Regions from separate parts of the Psychrobacillus sp. INOP01 genome, predicted to be linked through region 1. Evidence: a T-box and tRNA genes for the amino acid it is inferred to sense, from the RefSeq annotation. Region 1 holds a T-box; the other holds one or more tRNA genes.
The links. The T-box of region 1 lies ahead of argS (arginine--tRNA ligase). A T-box ahead of a tRNA ligase gene usually reads a tRNA of that ligase, here a tRNA-Arg.
Positions count from the first base shown of each region.

Region 2: it has a tRNA-Arg gene. The T-box ahead of argS (arginine--tRNA ligase) is inferred to sense a tRNA for this amino acid. The anticodon was not compared.

Region 1 is NZ_CP073315.1:232,510-240,549, forward strand. Features, by position in the region: gene KD050_RS01255 (GyrI-like domain-containing protein) at 1-160, opposite strand, end outside; gene KD050_RS01260 (hypothetical protein) at 478-954, opposite strand; gene KD050_RS01265 (histidine phosphatase family protein) at 1,474-2,043, opposite strand; gene argS (arginine--tRNA ligase) at 2,332-4,011, opposite strand; T-box leader at 4,047-4,265, opposite strand; gene KD050_RS01275 (GNAT family N-acetyltransferase) at 4,315-4,851, opposite strand; gene KD050_RS01280 (hypothetical protein) at 4,965-5,195, shown strand; gene KD050_RS01285 (ABC transporter permease) at 5,224-6,252, opposite strand; gene KD050_RS01290 (ABC transporter permease family protein) at 6,249-7,088, opposite strand; gene KD050_RS01295 (class I SAM-dependent methyltransferase) at 7,469-8,040, opposite strand, start outside.
Region 2 is NZ_CP073315.1:577,932-585,971, reverse strand. Features, by position in the region: gene KD050_RS03000 (acyl-CoA thioesterase) at 1-395, shown strand, start outside; gene KD050_RS02995 (helix-turn-helix domain-containing protein) at 457-681, shown strand; gene KD050_RS02990 (MarR family winged helix-turn-helix transcriptional regulator) at 759-1,214, shown strand; gene racE (glutamate racemase) at 1,224-2,021, shown strand; gene KD050_RS02980 (XTP/dITP diphosphatase) at 2,147-2,749, shown strand; gene KD050_RS02975 (metallophosphoesterase family protein) at 2,759-3,256, shown strand; tRNA gene KD050_RS02970 (tRNA-Arg) at 3,341-3,414, shown strand; gene KD050_RS02965 (HNH endonuclease) at 3,832-4,749, shown strand; tRNA gene KD050_RS02960 (tRNA-Arg) at 5,008-5,081, opposite strand; gene KD050_RS02955 (amidohydrolase) at 5,528-7,123, shown strand; gene KD050_RS02950 (alanine/glycine:cation symporter family protein) at 7,154-8,040, shown strand, end outside.

The DNA of each region.
Region 1 (8,040 bases):
CGAAAAGAGCTATTTCAATACTCGAATGATTTTCAACTTCATCTAAACGAGTTAGAAATTGCTTGGCAAGTTTGGGAACTTCGGTACCAAAATTAACAAAAGCTCCACTGCCTTTTACGCCTACAACTTTAAAAATTTTATTAACCTTCTTAAGATCCATCATTATCCCCCCAAAGACTTTTATAACCACTTATATTCCAATTCTCTTTTAACTACTTGAATTCCTTCTTATGCAATTTATTTATTGAACTAACTTGCTTTGTTAGCTCAATAAATAAAAACGCTTCTCCTTCTGGAAGAAACGCCTATTTCTATACATAGTGTAATCAATAATCTCTAAATGGAAATGGATTCGCAGATTTAAAAAATTGTGGGAATAGTCCTTGATTACCTCTCTTCAAACAGGTTTAGTTTATTTCAATTCCCTAACTTTTTTTCAGTTTTGGTTAAGAATTTTTCCAACGCTTCACTGCTATTTTAATTAGTTAGTGTCAAATAGTAGTATTTTGCATCTTGTAATAAACTACTCAAATCAAATGATGCTTTGAAGGCTATATATATTGCAATTCCTGTTAATATAGATATAATTACACCGCCATCTTTAAGCATTTTTCTATTTTTCTTATATAGGACAAGTGTTGTTATAATAACAATTAATAAGTATGATACCGATGTAATTAGTTTTGCTAATACCAATTTACTATCATTTACAGCATGCATGTAATTTACTAAATCGTCTTTATTGGCAGCACTCTCTTCGATAATAGATATATCTCCTTTGTAGCCAACCTTCCAAGAAAGTTTATTTTTTTCTTTTGTTACGGTGTACTCATAACCCAAAGTTTTTCCATCACCTATAACCCCTAAATATTCCTGTGTATCTTCTTCACTTTGGGAACAAGCAGATAAGATTAAAATAAAACAAAATGACATTAGTAGAATACATTTTTTCATTTAAACTCCCTCCCATCTTTTGGTGAATTCTACATAAATCCATATATAAATCCTGCCCGATTAGTGAGAAAGGATCTTCACTTATTGTAGAAACGCACTCGCTAGCTTAACAAAATTACTTGTTTATTTTTCTCCAAATCAATGCTGCAATAAGAAGTACAATCCCGATATATCCCCCCATAATTTGGTCTAATCAGTTCTAAAGTTCGGAAGGTAAAGTTACTCCCAAAATAACTAGTATCGTAACTGCTAATTGAATAAGATATGTATTGATTTTCGTCATTTTTACTTCTTGTATAACTCCCTCTTCTTCGGCTAAATTGCTTTGTTTGTTGAAGAAAAGTTTTCTGTTACCCTCAACCTTAAAGAGAGTTATATCATATATGTTTATTACCTTTAACTTTTATACGATCAAAAAGAAAATAAGTTACATTTATTAACAAAATCCATTCCTGCTTATTGAACTAAATTGCTGCGTACGTAAAAAAGCGTCTCGGCTTTAAGCAGAAACGCCCCTCTTTAGTTCAACAAGGAATATGTAGTACAACTCCAATGTCTTGCACCTGTTTTTCTTTTGCCTTTCCAACCCATTTTCTGCAATTCATTGGCGATTAACATATTAAAAAAACCATGACCAACTAAAACTACTGATTTATGTTCATTTGTGTAACTAATTAATTGTTGTGAAGCCTTTTTTGCCCTCAATTTCGCCTGCTTTAAAGACTCGCATTTATTAGAATAACCACTAAACCATAGAAGTCTTAAAATTACTGCCCAGTTATTTGGCTTTAACTTTATATTAAAAAATATTGTTGGATTAGCAGGTAACTCTGTTTCTCGAAATAAAGGGTCGGAAATTGTTTTTGTTTTAGGATTTAATAAGCCCGCTGAGACAATAGACCTTTTTAAATCACTCGTAACTACAAGCTTTGCAGTTGCTACTTTTTCAATTGTGACTTTAGGATATGTTGATTCTTCAAACACCCCGTTAAAGTCATATTTTTCAACCCACTTCTTAAACTCTGCAAAAGTTATTTTATCATTTTCTGTCAATTGTGATTTACCATGTCTTATTAATGAAATCTCCATTATGAACTCCTTAATTAACTGTGATTTCTAAAACAAATAACTTATTAATTTCTATAAATTAGTTATAAAACCTTATACTACTAGCATGCTATTTTAGTTTAAGTTTATTTCTTCACACTCTAACAGCGATTTTAACATAAATATCCAATAAAAATCACTTCTACGAAAAACTAGAGAAGTGATTTTTATCCAGCAACTTGTTGAAATATATTAACAAAACTACAATCTATCTCAATATCAATTATGGTGTATATTATAAATGTGTATAAAGAGCTTATAACTCCAGCATTACATTTTCTCGGGAGCTGGTACACCTAAAAGACGTAAGGATTCCTTCAATACAACAGATACCGAAAATGCTAATGTTAACTTAGAAGAAGTCTTTCCATCATCGGCTAAAATTTTTGTATTAGCATAATATTTATTGAACTGGCGCGCAAGCAGTAAACTAAACTTCGCAATTTGAGATGGGTCCGCATGATTAAATGCTTTTTCTACAATACGCGGGAAATCCTCGAGTAGCTGGATAATAGGCCACGCTTCAACTCCATTAGAAGAAAAAGTGAATGCTTCAGCATCGAAGTTACCTTTTTGGAGTAACGAACAAATTCTAGCGATCGTATATTGTACGTAAGGTCCTGTTTCTCCTTCAAAATTAAGCATTTGTTCCAACGAAAACTCAATATCATTCATTCGATCGTTTTTTAAATCATTGAAAATAACTGCTCCTACTCCAACTTGCTTTGCGATTTCCTCTTTATGTTCTAATGTTGGATTTTTCTCAATTATATTATGCTTTGCGGTTTTAATAGCATCAGCTATCACGTCCGCAAGCAATATGACTTTACCTTTGCGCGTAGACATTTTTTTACCGTCTTTGAGCATCATCCCAAACGGTACATGTTCTAGCTGTTTAGACCATTCATACCCCATTTTTTGAAGAACCGAAAATAGTTGCTTAAAATGTAGTGTTTGTTCATTTCCCACAACATAAAAGGTTTTACTCGCATTATATGTTTGATGACGATACATTGCTGCTGCTAGATCGCGTGTAGCATAAAGGGTAGCCCCATCTTTTTTAGTAATAAGACTTGGCGGCATATCTTCGAGTTCTACTACAAAAGCACCGTCAGACTCAATTAACAATCCCTTCTCTTTTAAATCGTCGACCACTTTAGTCATTTTATCGTTATAAAAAGCCTCCCCAGCATACGAATCAAAGTTAACACCCAAAAGTTCATAGATTAATTGGAATTCCTTTAAAGATGCCTCTTTGAACCAATTCCATAAGGATAGTGCCTCCTCATCGCCTTCTTCGAGCGATTTAAAAGCTGCACGAGCTTGTTCATTTAAAGAGTTATCTTTTTCTGCAATGTCATGAAAATGCACGTAAATCTTTAATAACTCTTCAATTGGCGCTGCAAGGATTTTCTCCTTGTTTCCCCATAATTTATAAGCAACTATAAGCTTGCCAAATTGTGTACCCCAATCCCCTAGATGATTAATGCGTATAGCTTCATACCCATTCTTCTCCGAAATATTAGCTAGCGCATTTCCAATTACTGTTGAACGTAAATGTCCCATTGAAAAAGGCTTTGCAATATTCGGTGAGGAAAAATCAATCACAATTTTTTTATGCGTAATACTTTTACTTCCATACTGCTGTTGATCCGACGTTATAGATTGTAAAACTTGGTTTGTAACTAACGTCCGATTGAAGAAAATATTCACATACCCACCAATGACTTGAACATTTGCTATTAAATTATCCAGTAGCTTCGTACTCAACTCTAACGCTATTTGTTGCGGTGCTTTACGTAATTTCTTGGCTAACGTAAAACATGGAAATGCAATATCTCCTAATTCCATCTGCTTAGGCTTTTCTAGTAACTGCTCTACTTGATCAACAGTCCATTCATTTTCTAAAGCATTTGAAATGACATATGCGATTTGATTTGTCAGGTTCATGATTTCTCCTCCAATATAAAAAGCCCTCGTCTCTTATAAGAGACGAGAGCTAAAATTCCCGTGGTACCACTCTAGTTGCCACAATTGTGACCGCTTTTACGTTCGTAACGAGGTGTCTTCCCCGATTTTCCCTACTAGACGTTCAGGATATTTCTCCAAAGTGCGCTTCATCGACCCTTCGTGTATTAGGCTCCCACCACCCCTAACTCGCTTTCCAGCCTCGTATCGATTACTCTCTTCTTCAACGAATTTATCATATAACGATTTTACATATCGTACAAAAAATTCAGGGTGGTGTCAATATCAAATATCCCCTTTTAAAATGGAATACATATACAAATCATCAAATTTCCCGCAAGTATATTCATAGTGTCTTAGTAGTCCCTCTCTTTTAAACCCTTGCTTCTCCACTAACTTTTGTGAAGGGATATTAGCAGGTTCTATTAAAGCTTCGATTCGTTCCAAAGAATAATTATCAAACCCAAACTTAATAACTGCTTCCAAGGCTTCACCTGCAATTCCTTTTCCCCAATATTCTTTGCTTAATTCGAAACCAACCTCAGTGCGGAAATTCTTTGTACTCCTATTAAGAAATCCACAGCTTCCAATAACCTTTCCAGAATCTTTTAGTGTAATTCCCCATCTAATTCCTGAGCCATCTTCTTGAATAGACTGATACCAACCGATTTCATCCAATGCGTCTTCTACAGATTGAAAAGGTTCTAGTCCCATATGTTTTACGACATCCTTGTCTGACAAATAGCGTAACATGTCAGATGCATCTTCGTTTGTAACTTCTCTTAATAATAATCTTGATGTTTCAATAATTGGCATAGTCATTGTTAAAACCTCGATTCATCTGTTAAATAAATTTACATAGCAAAATTGAAAAACCCAAACCTCGAATAGAACAACCTCTCCTTTGTCATATTAACTACAAAGGAGATGATATAATGCCACGAAGAAGTGACAATCAAAATGTGAATTCGACTCCGCATTTTGATGGTGATAAAGAAAATATTATAAATAACCCTACCTCAACTGCTGGGGCAAAGATCGGTATTCAGTTTGAAACAAAAGAGGAGTTTGGACAGGAAGGAAATCCATATAATTATCTCCCAAACCCTGATAAAGAAATGAAAGCATTCACGAAACTAACAAAAGGAAAAAAAGTAGATAAATAATTAGTAAACAAAAACTACAGAGTCCTCTCTATAGTTTTTGTTTTTCTTTATACAGTAACTGCATTTTTTCTTTTAATTGTTGTTGGTTCCATTCAACTGTTCTATCAGAGACAAATGAAACTTTCCTGCGCTTTGGTATTTTCACCTGACCGCTTACTGCTCTTGTATAACCTTCTATCATCGCAGCAATTGCTAAAATGACCAAGGCAAAGCAAATAGCTGGACCAAGTGGTAGCCATGGAACTCCCTGCAAATATCGGAAGGATGACCCAAATAGACCTGCCCATTCATACGCAATCGATTTTGGGGGATCACCCATCATTGGATCATAACTGACATCTGTCCCTCCGATATACAGTTGTAAAAGCCCTAAATGAGTGAAGACAACTAATGTTTCCACGACTTGTTGACCGTATAGGACGAATAGTTTTTCTCGCATCATTGGGAATAGATGTCTTGTAATAATTCGAAACTTTGTTGCACCAAGAGTTCTCGAGGCAAGGATATATTCTTGCTGATATAATAAGTTAGCTTCATTTCCAATAAGAGAAGCAACAATCGGAACCGTAATAATGGCCATTAATACAACTTGGATAACAATACGCTCCCAGACAGTTGTGGAGAATCCTTCCATCGGCTCCCATAACACAGGATAGAGCATTAAAAAGGAAAAAATAGACATCGGTACATAATGAAGAGGATCAATGAAACTATTAATCATGCTACGACGTTTTTGCCAATATGTCCCGATTGCAAATCCCAAGGGCACGGCTATTAGCATACGTACTGCAGCGACCCCCATAGCTGAAATAATCGTATATTTTGCACCGAGCATAATTTTAGCGAACATATCATAGCCATATTGATCGGTACCTAGCGGATGCATCCAGCTTGGCGAAAGCGGTGCTGCCTCGATAACTCGCCCTTTTTCCATTATAAAATAGGTTTGCTTAGGATCTGGACCATTTATCCATTCAAATACAAAGCTTCCGATAAGAAAGAAAGCTATTATGAGAAAACCAAATACAAAATAGGGTTGCTTCCATAGTAATTTCATAAAGCAGCACCTCCACGGCTTGTCCGACGTAAAAAGTACCACTCAAAAAAGCTATATATTATGAACACTGGTATGAAAAAGCTACAAACAGTTATTAAAAATAACTCTCCAGACATATGCTCGCTTAAGTGGAACATAATCCCTGGCATATTGAACATTCGCTCTAGGATGAATAAATTTGACAGCATAAACCACATCGTTTTTTTAGATTGAAAGAAAATACTAATGATAGCATTACGAAAAATATGTATAAGTAAAATGATTACTTTATTAAATCCAAGAGATCTAGCGAGCTCCACATACAATTTTCTTTCTTCCGCTTCAAACGTCAGCATACTTAAGCGGTAAAGCTGAACCATTGGCAATATCATTAGACAAAAAACTGGAAGGAGGTAGATTTTTTCTCCACCAGTAGATGCGATTCGCATAAAAACGCCCGTATGTCTATGGATAATGATAACTAATAATTGGATAAGTAAAATAACAAGAATATCAGGTACCGATTCCAAAAAGAAAAACAATGTTTTGATGCGTTGTCGTGCACGTTCTTTAAATAACATCGTTATTACTGTGAATGATAGAGCGAAAACAACTGCAACAAGAAGTGCTAGAAATAATATTTCTAGAGAATAAAATATATACTCTCCGATATTACTACTATAATATGTATCTAGGAAATGATTCAAAGGAAAAATTATGAGTAAATGTTCCCCATATTCTCTCCACCAAAACTCTCCTTTTTGAAAACCATTAATAAGAATTGGCAATCCACTAATTAGCAGAATACCGATGAATGCAACAACTAACTGTAGCACCCACTGCATAAAACGTTTCACAAAAAATCCCCCTGCTGACTGAAAGTTATGATGAAATTATCATAACATAATGAAAATAAAAAACAGAGAATTTTTTGTAAATTCAAATAGAAATTGGAAAAAGGGTAGGGAAAACTTGAATATAAAATCGTTCGATACTTTTCTTTTTGACCAAATTAATGTTATTGATCGATTGGGAGTAGATAAGTTAAGATTGAGAACTGCGCATGCTAAGCGATAAAATTATATTTCTATGAGTCTTTATTGTTGTGCAAATTTATAGATTTTAAGTGTTTTTTAAATTTCATAGAAATCGATTTTATATATTGGACATAATAATAGACCATCGAAATGACTGTTGTGTTTAACTAAAACACGAGATTAGTTAAACAAGATACTCTTTATATGTTTTTTAGAGCAAGTTTAACCGATGTTTTTATTTGCTCTTTGAACACACCATTTTTATCAATAGCTAATAATTCCTCTTTTAAATGTTTTTCAAATAAATCGACATTTTCTCCTAGAAACTGTTTAGCACCAAAAGAAGTCGAATAGTGATTTCCGATTATAGCATCCAGTGTCCATTTGTGCTCATACGAAGGTATTTGATAAACCTCTAGGTCAAACTTTGAACTTGATATAATTTCCTGATGGCTGACTGTTGGATGACAGTAAGTAGTATTCCCTGCTCTCCTTTCATCCCCATACCAATGTTTTACAACTTCTTGAACTGTCTGTTGCCATGGCAGAAGTGCTTCATTAGGAGAGTAATTATCTATAATAGCTATTCCTCCACCAACAGCAACCATTTCATATAAACTTTCAAGAACCCGTGGTCTATCCATCCAGTGAAATGCCTTTGCAATAGTCACCAATCTAAAAGTTGTTTTGGTATTTCGTTTATATTCTTCAATATCACCAATAAACCACTCTGTATTTTCAACTCTAATTTCTTTACTAATTCTTTCAGCCT
Region 2 (8,040 bases), 350 kb from region 1:
CAGAGGTTAGTGTACGTTTTTCAGAAACGGATATGTATGGACATTTGAATAATACAGTTACATTTGCTTATTTTGAGTATGCGCGAATTGAATACTTTAAGCATATTCAACTCATGAATGACTGGTTAAATCCAAAGGGAGAAAAAATTCCGGTAGTCGCTGATTTGCAATGTGATTATGTAAAACAAGTATTCTTTGATGAGTTGCTCCACATCTATGTGAAAGCAAATTCCGTTGGTTCTTCCTCTGTGGATATACATTACATGGCGAAGAACGAAAAAAGTGAAATTGTCTTTACTGGACGTGGATCCATTGTTCAAATTGATAAGAATACTGGTCGTGCTGCAAAATGGTCTAAAGAAGAACGAGAAGTTTTTCAAAAGAGTATTAACTAGCCGTCACCTACCATCCCCGTGCTACATACGTTAGTAGGAGAGTGGATAGGGGGCTATGGCATTGTACGACAATAATCAGCATCGTTCGATTTTGACAAGTAGGGAACGTCAAATTTTTCAATTATTAGTAGAAGATAATTCTACGAAAGAAATTTCAGCTTTGTTATCGATAAGCGAGAAAACAGTTAGAAACCATATTTCAAATACAATACAAAAACTAGGAGTTTCGGGTAGGTCTCAAGCGATTGTAGAATTATTACGATTAGGTGAACTATCGTTGAATTGATATGAATCCTTGCCATTTTCCTCATAACACGTCACAATAATAGAAGAAGGTTATTGTTTTGAGGAGTGAAGGAATAGATGGCAGAGGATATAAATAAGACAATATTAGATCAGGACCAAGTTGCTTTTTTAGAAAAAGAGCTTCGACATATATCTGGAATCATTAAACAAAAGGGTCGACAGATTTTAAGTGCCTACACTATTACGCCTCCACAGTTTGTAGCACTTCAATGGCTACTCGAGCTTGGTGATATGACTATCGGAGATTTATCCAATAAAATGTATTTAGCTTTTAGTACAACTACGGACTTAATTGATCGTATGGAAAAAAGTGACCTTGTAAAGCGTATAAGGGATGAACAAGACCGTCGTGTTGTTCGTATACATTTGTTAGAAGAGGGCGCACGAATTATAGAAGAAGTTATAGATAAACGACAACAGTATTTAGAGGATGTACTTCAACAATTTGATCAAGCTGAAGTTGCAAATTTATCCATATTATTAGAAAAATTACATCAAGAGATGAAGAACTGAGGAATTGACGTGAAAGCCCCAATTGGTGTTATAGACTCTGGAGTTGGTGGGTTAACAGTTGCGAAAGAAATTATGCAATTACTACCGAATGAAAAAATAATTTATATTGGTGATACAGCCAGATGCCCGTATGGTCCTAGAACAAGCGAAGAGGTACGAAAATTTACCTGGCAAATGGCTAATGCTTTAGCAAAAATGAATATCAAAATGCTAGTAATTGCGTGCAATACTGCAACTGCAGTAGCACTCAATTCTTTAAGTAATAAGATGCCTTTTCCTGTTATTGGTGTAATTTTCCCTGGTGCTAGAGCGGCGATTAAAGCAACAAAAAGCAGTGAAATAGTAGTGCTAGGTACAAGCGGTACTATCAAAAGTGGTGCGTATGAGGAAGCCATTGCTTCTTTAAATACGTCTAGTAAAGTGATTCCACTGGCATGCCCCACATTTGTACCACTTGTAGAAAGTAATGAATACGAAGGTGAATTTGCTCGAAATATGGTAATGGAAACATTAACGCCACTAAAGAAAGAGCAATTTGATACCGTCATTTTAGGTTGTACGCATTATCCACTTTTGCAAAAGCATATTGAAGAGGCAGTTGGGAATCATGTAAATGTCCTTTCTTCTGCGGAAGAAACTGCTCATGATGTAAAAGAGTATCTAAATTACCATGAACTTAGTAATCCAATTAAACAGAAAGAAACACCAATATTTTATACGACAGGCTCTGTGCCAATATTTAAAACGATCGTAGAGAAATGGTTGGAAATACAGAGTGCAGATGTTCGAACAATTTCATTCAAATGACCCTGTTAGCTTGAGAATCCTCGAATAGCGGGGTCTTCTTTTGCTTGCAGGGTATTGTTAATACACCTAATGTACACCCTTAGGTAAGTTGGCTTTTAAAATTAGAGAAAAAGGACGAGATATCATTGAAACAGATTATTATTGCTACTAAAAATATAGGGAAAGCCAAAGACTTTGAGGCTTTGTTTAACCCACTTGGATATGAAGTTAAAACGCTACATGATGTGGCGGAAGAAATGGATATAGAGGAAACAGGCGCGACCTTTGAAGAAAATGCATTATTAAAAGCTACTTCCTTAGCAAACCACTTACAAACGATGGTTATTGCAGATGATAGTGGTTTAGAGATTGACGTACTTGATGGGCGTCCAGGTATCTATTCTGCCCGTTATGCAGGCGAAGAGAAAAGTGATGAAGCAAATATCGATAAAGTGCTTAAAGAGCTAGAAGGTATCAAAGAATCAGAAAAAACGGCGCGGTTTGTATGTGCTATTGCCGTTGCATCCCCAAACAAAGAACCTTTCACTGTCAGAGGAACATGTGAGGGAATAATTGGGACCGAAAGAAAAGGGACGAATGGATTTGGATATGACCCAATCTTTTATGTTCCCTCCCAACAAAAAATGATGGCTGAACTAACAGCGGAGCAAAAGGGAGCTATTTCTCATCGAGGCAATGCGATAAAAAAACTTTCATTGGGTCTGAAAGAAATAATTTCTGAAGGATAGGTGAGGGAAATGAAGCTATTAATAATGAGTGATACACATAGTGCAACTAACATAATGGAAAAAGTCATTGAGCAACACCAACAGGAAGTGGATGCGATTATTCATTGTGGGGATAGTGAGTTAAATGCAAGTTACTTTGTTGATACTCCTATTCATGTTGTTCGTGGAAATTGCGATATAGATGATCGATTTCCTCTAGAGGAGTTATTTTCTGTCCAAGATGCCAAAGTACTTGTAGTTCATGGTCATAAATACAATGTAAAATCGACTTTAATGCCTCTTTTTTATCGAGCAAAGGAAGTACAAGCCTCAGTAGTTTGTTTTGGTCATTCGCATTTAATTGGAGCAGAAATGCAGGAAGGTATTTTATTTATCAATCCTGGCAGTCTTCAGCAACCTCGTGGACGTAAAGAAAAAAGCTACGCAATAGCTGAAAAAAACGAGGATTCTTGGACAGTTCTGTTTTATTCAGATGAACATATACTACTTGAAAAAGTAACTTTATAATTTTTTGAAATAGTGTTGACTTAACTTCATTATCATTATATAATAAATCTTGTCTTTCCTATCAGTTTAGGTGGGGGAGTACTTGTCTCAGTAGCTCAGCTGGATAGAGCAACGCCCTTCTAAGGCGTCGGTCGGGGGTTCGAATCCCTCCTGGGACATAATATTAAAGGCTATGAACTCTTGGTAAATAAGAGTTTGTGATTAGACAGGGATTAAGTCAGGACTTCGGTCCGAGACTTAGTCCCTTTTTTTATCCCTATCATTTTATGCAAAGTCAGACACGAAACTATCTTCCGATTCTATTGAATGGGGGATTTTTTTATGACAAAGTAAACTGAGCTTGTTTGAAGTATACTATGTTTAAGATAATATTAAGGTAATTGCAGAGCGAATAGGTACCATTTTTCAATACGTAACTCAATCATAGCTGAAATGCTATAATTGGGTTAAGAATCTATTGTAATGTTGTTATATTAAAGTGAAGGTATTATAGTTACGGAAATAATGTAAATTACGAATAGTATTAGGTTTTTGAGGTATTTGAATTGAACTGTAATTTAGGGAGTGTTCTATAAATGAAAAGCTTCATTGTTATGCAAGGAGAAACATATCAGGAAGAAAGAGAATTAGGTATTATTAGGTCTCCACAAAAAGACAGTGGAGGACAAGTACCCCATTCATGGCTAAGAATGAAGGAAGTAAATGAAGGAGACCGTATCTTTCATTATGTCAAAGGAAATATTGTTGCGATTAGTGTTGCTAAAACTGGATGTCAGGTAATATCTAAGACTTTAAGTATGGAAAGTCATAAGTACTCGTCTGATAATGGATATTCAGTAGAGCTAGAATATCATGAATTAGAAGAGCCTTTAAATGTCCATTTAAACTTCAATGAGATTTTAACACTGCTTCCAATAAAGTATTCACCATTTCAACAGGATGGAAATGGAAATTCAGGTTATTTATATCCTTGTAATGAACAACTTGTCATAAAATTATTAGAACTTATAAGTGATCTGAACATCTACCGAGTAGATGTGGAGCAGCTTGAATTAGCAATTGGTACAGTACGCCGTACGGAGCGTAACACCATTATTCCAATGATTGCTGAAATGGAATCTGAAGTAAAATTAAAGATACGTAAAGGCCAAAAAAAGTTTAGGGAAGACTTATTGCCATTGTGGGAAAATAAATGTGCTTTGTGCGATATTGTATTACCAGATTTACTTCAAGCAAGTCACTCTAAACCTTGGAAAGATAGTACGCATAATGAAAGGATAGATCCTTATAACGGTATACTCCTTTGCTGTAATCATGATGCTTTATATAATAAAGGTTATATTGCATTTGATGGACAAGGAAGATTACATATTTCTGCTTCTATTCCAGAGGATGATTATTTAATTTACAATATCTATCAAAAAAAGAAGATTGCTCGATATGAAGAGAATAAACCGTATTTCAAGTGGCATAAAAAGAATATATTTCATTAGAAAAAGAAGTCCTATTTTGGACTTCCTTTTTTTCTAATGCTCTTATTTAAAGTTCAAACTAGGAGAAGGGTTGTTTCTAGATGTTAGGCTAATAATTTTTCGATATAAAGTGTTTAGGATTCTTAATTCAGAATGCAACTTTACGCTTTGTACTAGCCTTCAAAAACTCTTTGAACCAGGTTGCGCTAACATTTAATAACACAAAAAAGGCTACACAAGTCAGTGATTCAACTTGTATAGCCTTTATAAGTTTGTGTATGTCCCAGGAGGGATTCGAACCCCCGACCGACGCCTTAGAAGGGCGTTGCTCTATCCAGCTGAGCTACTGAGACCAGTGCACCCCTAAGGGATATATGGTTATTTTTGATGTAATTCAGGGATCCGTTCATTTTATGTTATTAGACCGAACTACCTACATTCTTATCTTATCACCAAAACCAGCTTGATGGAAGATATTTAATTATTTAGATAACCATTATATTCTAAGTGCACAATGTTTGGTTAAAGTGAATTTTGATAAGGAGGTCGGACTCATCTCCAGATTTTCTAACATTTACATTTAAGATGCTACAAGTGTATCTTACCAACTTAAAGTTTCGAGTAGTATTATGCCGACTAACCGAAGTTCCGCCGATTTGTGGCACATATAGAACTGTTCTACATTTTTACAGGATTACATATAATTTAAAAAGACGGAATATTGTAAAATATCTAAATATTTAACTAGAATTATGGAGAGATTACTTTATAATAAATATAAATAAAAGGAGGGAAGAATGTGAAAACTATTTTTATAAATGGTCAGATATACACGATGAATCCGAAAGAACCTATAGTGCAATCGATCTTTACGCTTAATGAACGAATCGTGGATATGGGGACGAATGAAGAAATTCTACTTCAATGGGGAAGAAATGGAGCCGAAATTATCGATTTAGAAGGTAGGACTGTTTTGCCAGGCTTAATAGATAGTCATTTACATATTTCAAGCGTCGGTATCAACTCTAAGGAACTGGATCTCACTAAAGTAAAATCTACAGATGAATTACTAAATTCCATCGAGAAATGGGTAGTTAATATAAAACCTGGTGAGTGGATTTTAGGAAGGGGTTGGGATGAAAATGTATTTCCAGATAAGAGGATTCCAACTATTGAAGAATTAGACAAGGTTTCGTTGAATACGCCGCTTTTTTTACCTCGTATTTGTGGACATGCGTTTTTGGTCAATAGCAAAGCTCTGAAAATATGTGGCTATCATCCAGATATGAATATTCCCTACGGCGGTACGATCGTATTAGATTCTATTACGAACAAACCTAATGGATTATTGTTGGAAACTGCATCAACAGTAATTTCCAAACATATTCCAGAAAAAAGCTATGAGCAATTAAAGAGTGCTTTACAAGCGGGCTTGCAACAAGCTATTCGTTTAGGGTTAACGAGTATTCACACTAATGACCCAAATTACCTTGGAGGCGCGCGTCAAACATATAGATTATTTGATGAACTTATCAATCAAGATGGAATTGGACCTCGTAGTAATCTATTAATAGATTATGATTATTTAGAGGAAATGAAGACCTTTGGTATGAGCACAGGGTATGGTAATGACAAGGTTATGATAGGAGCGATAAAATTATTTGCTGATGGAGCATTAGGTGGTAGGACAGCTCATCTATCAGAGCCATATCTTGATGATCCAGATAATGTTGGAAATGCGATGTACGATAATGAGGTTTTATTTCAAATAATACGTGACATTAGGCTGCAAAGTATGCCTGTAGCAATACATACGATTGGGGATCAGGCCCTTACTGATGTCCTTGATATTTTAGATCAATTTAAACCGTCCAAATATCGTGATAGGCTCATTCATGTTTCTATATTGAATGAACAATTAATCCAAAGATTAAGCAGTCCTCATCGAATGGTGGATCTGCAGCCTAAATTTGTTTCAAGTGATTATCCTTGGATTGAGGATAGACTCGGAAAACAAAGAGCGAGGTTCGCGTATCCTTTTAAAAGTCTCCTAGATAAAGGTGTAATAAGTGCTGGAAGCTCTGATGCTCCAATTGAACCTTTAAATCCTTTATTAGGTATTCATGCGGCTATTACTAGAAAGAAGGCTGGAGAAAGCCATTATGGATATAATGAGCAAGAAAAATTATCAATGTATGAAGCTATTCGTTTATTCACAGTGGGGGGTGCCTACGCTACCAATGAAGAGAACTTGAAAGGATCATTAGAACGGGGTAAGTTCGGAGATATGACGATTCTATCAAAAGACCCTTTCTTAATGGAAGATCCTGATGAATTATTGACAACCGAAACGGAAATGACCGTAATTGGAGGAGAAATAAGGTATCAAAGATAAGAGCACAAAAATCAGAGAGGGGCTATGCTTTTGGATGCAATACTGGAAACGATCGTTGGTTGGTTATGGGGATTGCCGCTAATATTTACTGTTCTTTTTGTCGGGATATATTTTACAATTGGAAGTAAACTTTTTCAGTTCAGTTATTTACCGCATATTTTTAAAGAAACATTTGGAAAGGTTTTTGGTAAAAAAGATAAAACTGAAAATACAAAAGGAATATTAACGCCATTTCAAGCTGTGGCTACTGCCATTGGTGGAAGTGTTGGGGTAGGGAATATTGGTGGTGTTGCCACTGCAATTGCTATTGGGGGACCTGGAGCAGTTTTTTGGATGTGGATTACTGCTCTACTAGGTATGATTACAAAAACGGTGGAAGTAACCTTATCTGTGTACTATCGCAATACTGATGAAAAAGGCAATCCATATGGAGGACCAACTTACTATATGGAAAAAGGTCTAGGTGAGGAAAAGAATTTCAAGTATTGGAAGGTTCCTGCAATATTATTCGGCTTAGGTATATTCACTACATTTTTTATCACTCTTCAAAATTATACGATTTCGGAAGCAGTCAGCTCTACGTTTAATATTGGAATGATTCCTGCTTCATTTATATATTTAACTATTATCTATATTATTATTTACGGTGGCATCAAACGGATTGGTGAGATTGCCTCTTTGCTCGTTCCGTTTATGTGTTTGTTCTATGTGATTGCTGGCCTTTTTATCATTTTTAAAAATTACACTGAAATCATTCCTGTCTTTTCTTTAATTTTTGATAGTGCTTTTTCTGGAATGGCGGCAGTAGGCGGGTTTACGGGAGCGGCAATTGCTCAGGTAATTCGTATGGGGGTTGCTCGTGCAGTTTATAGTAATGAGGCTGGTTGGGGTACTTCACCAATGATCCATTCTACTGC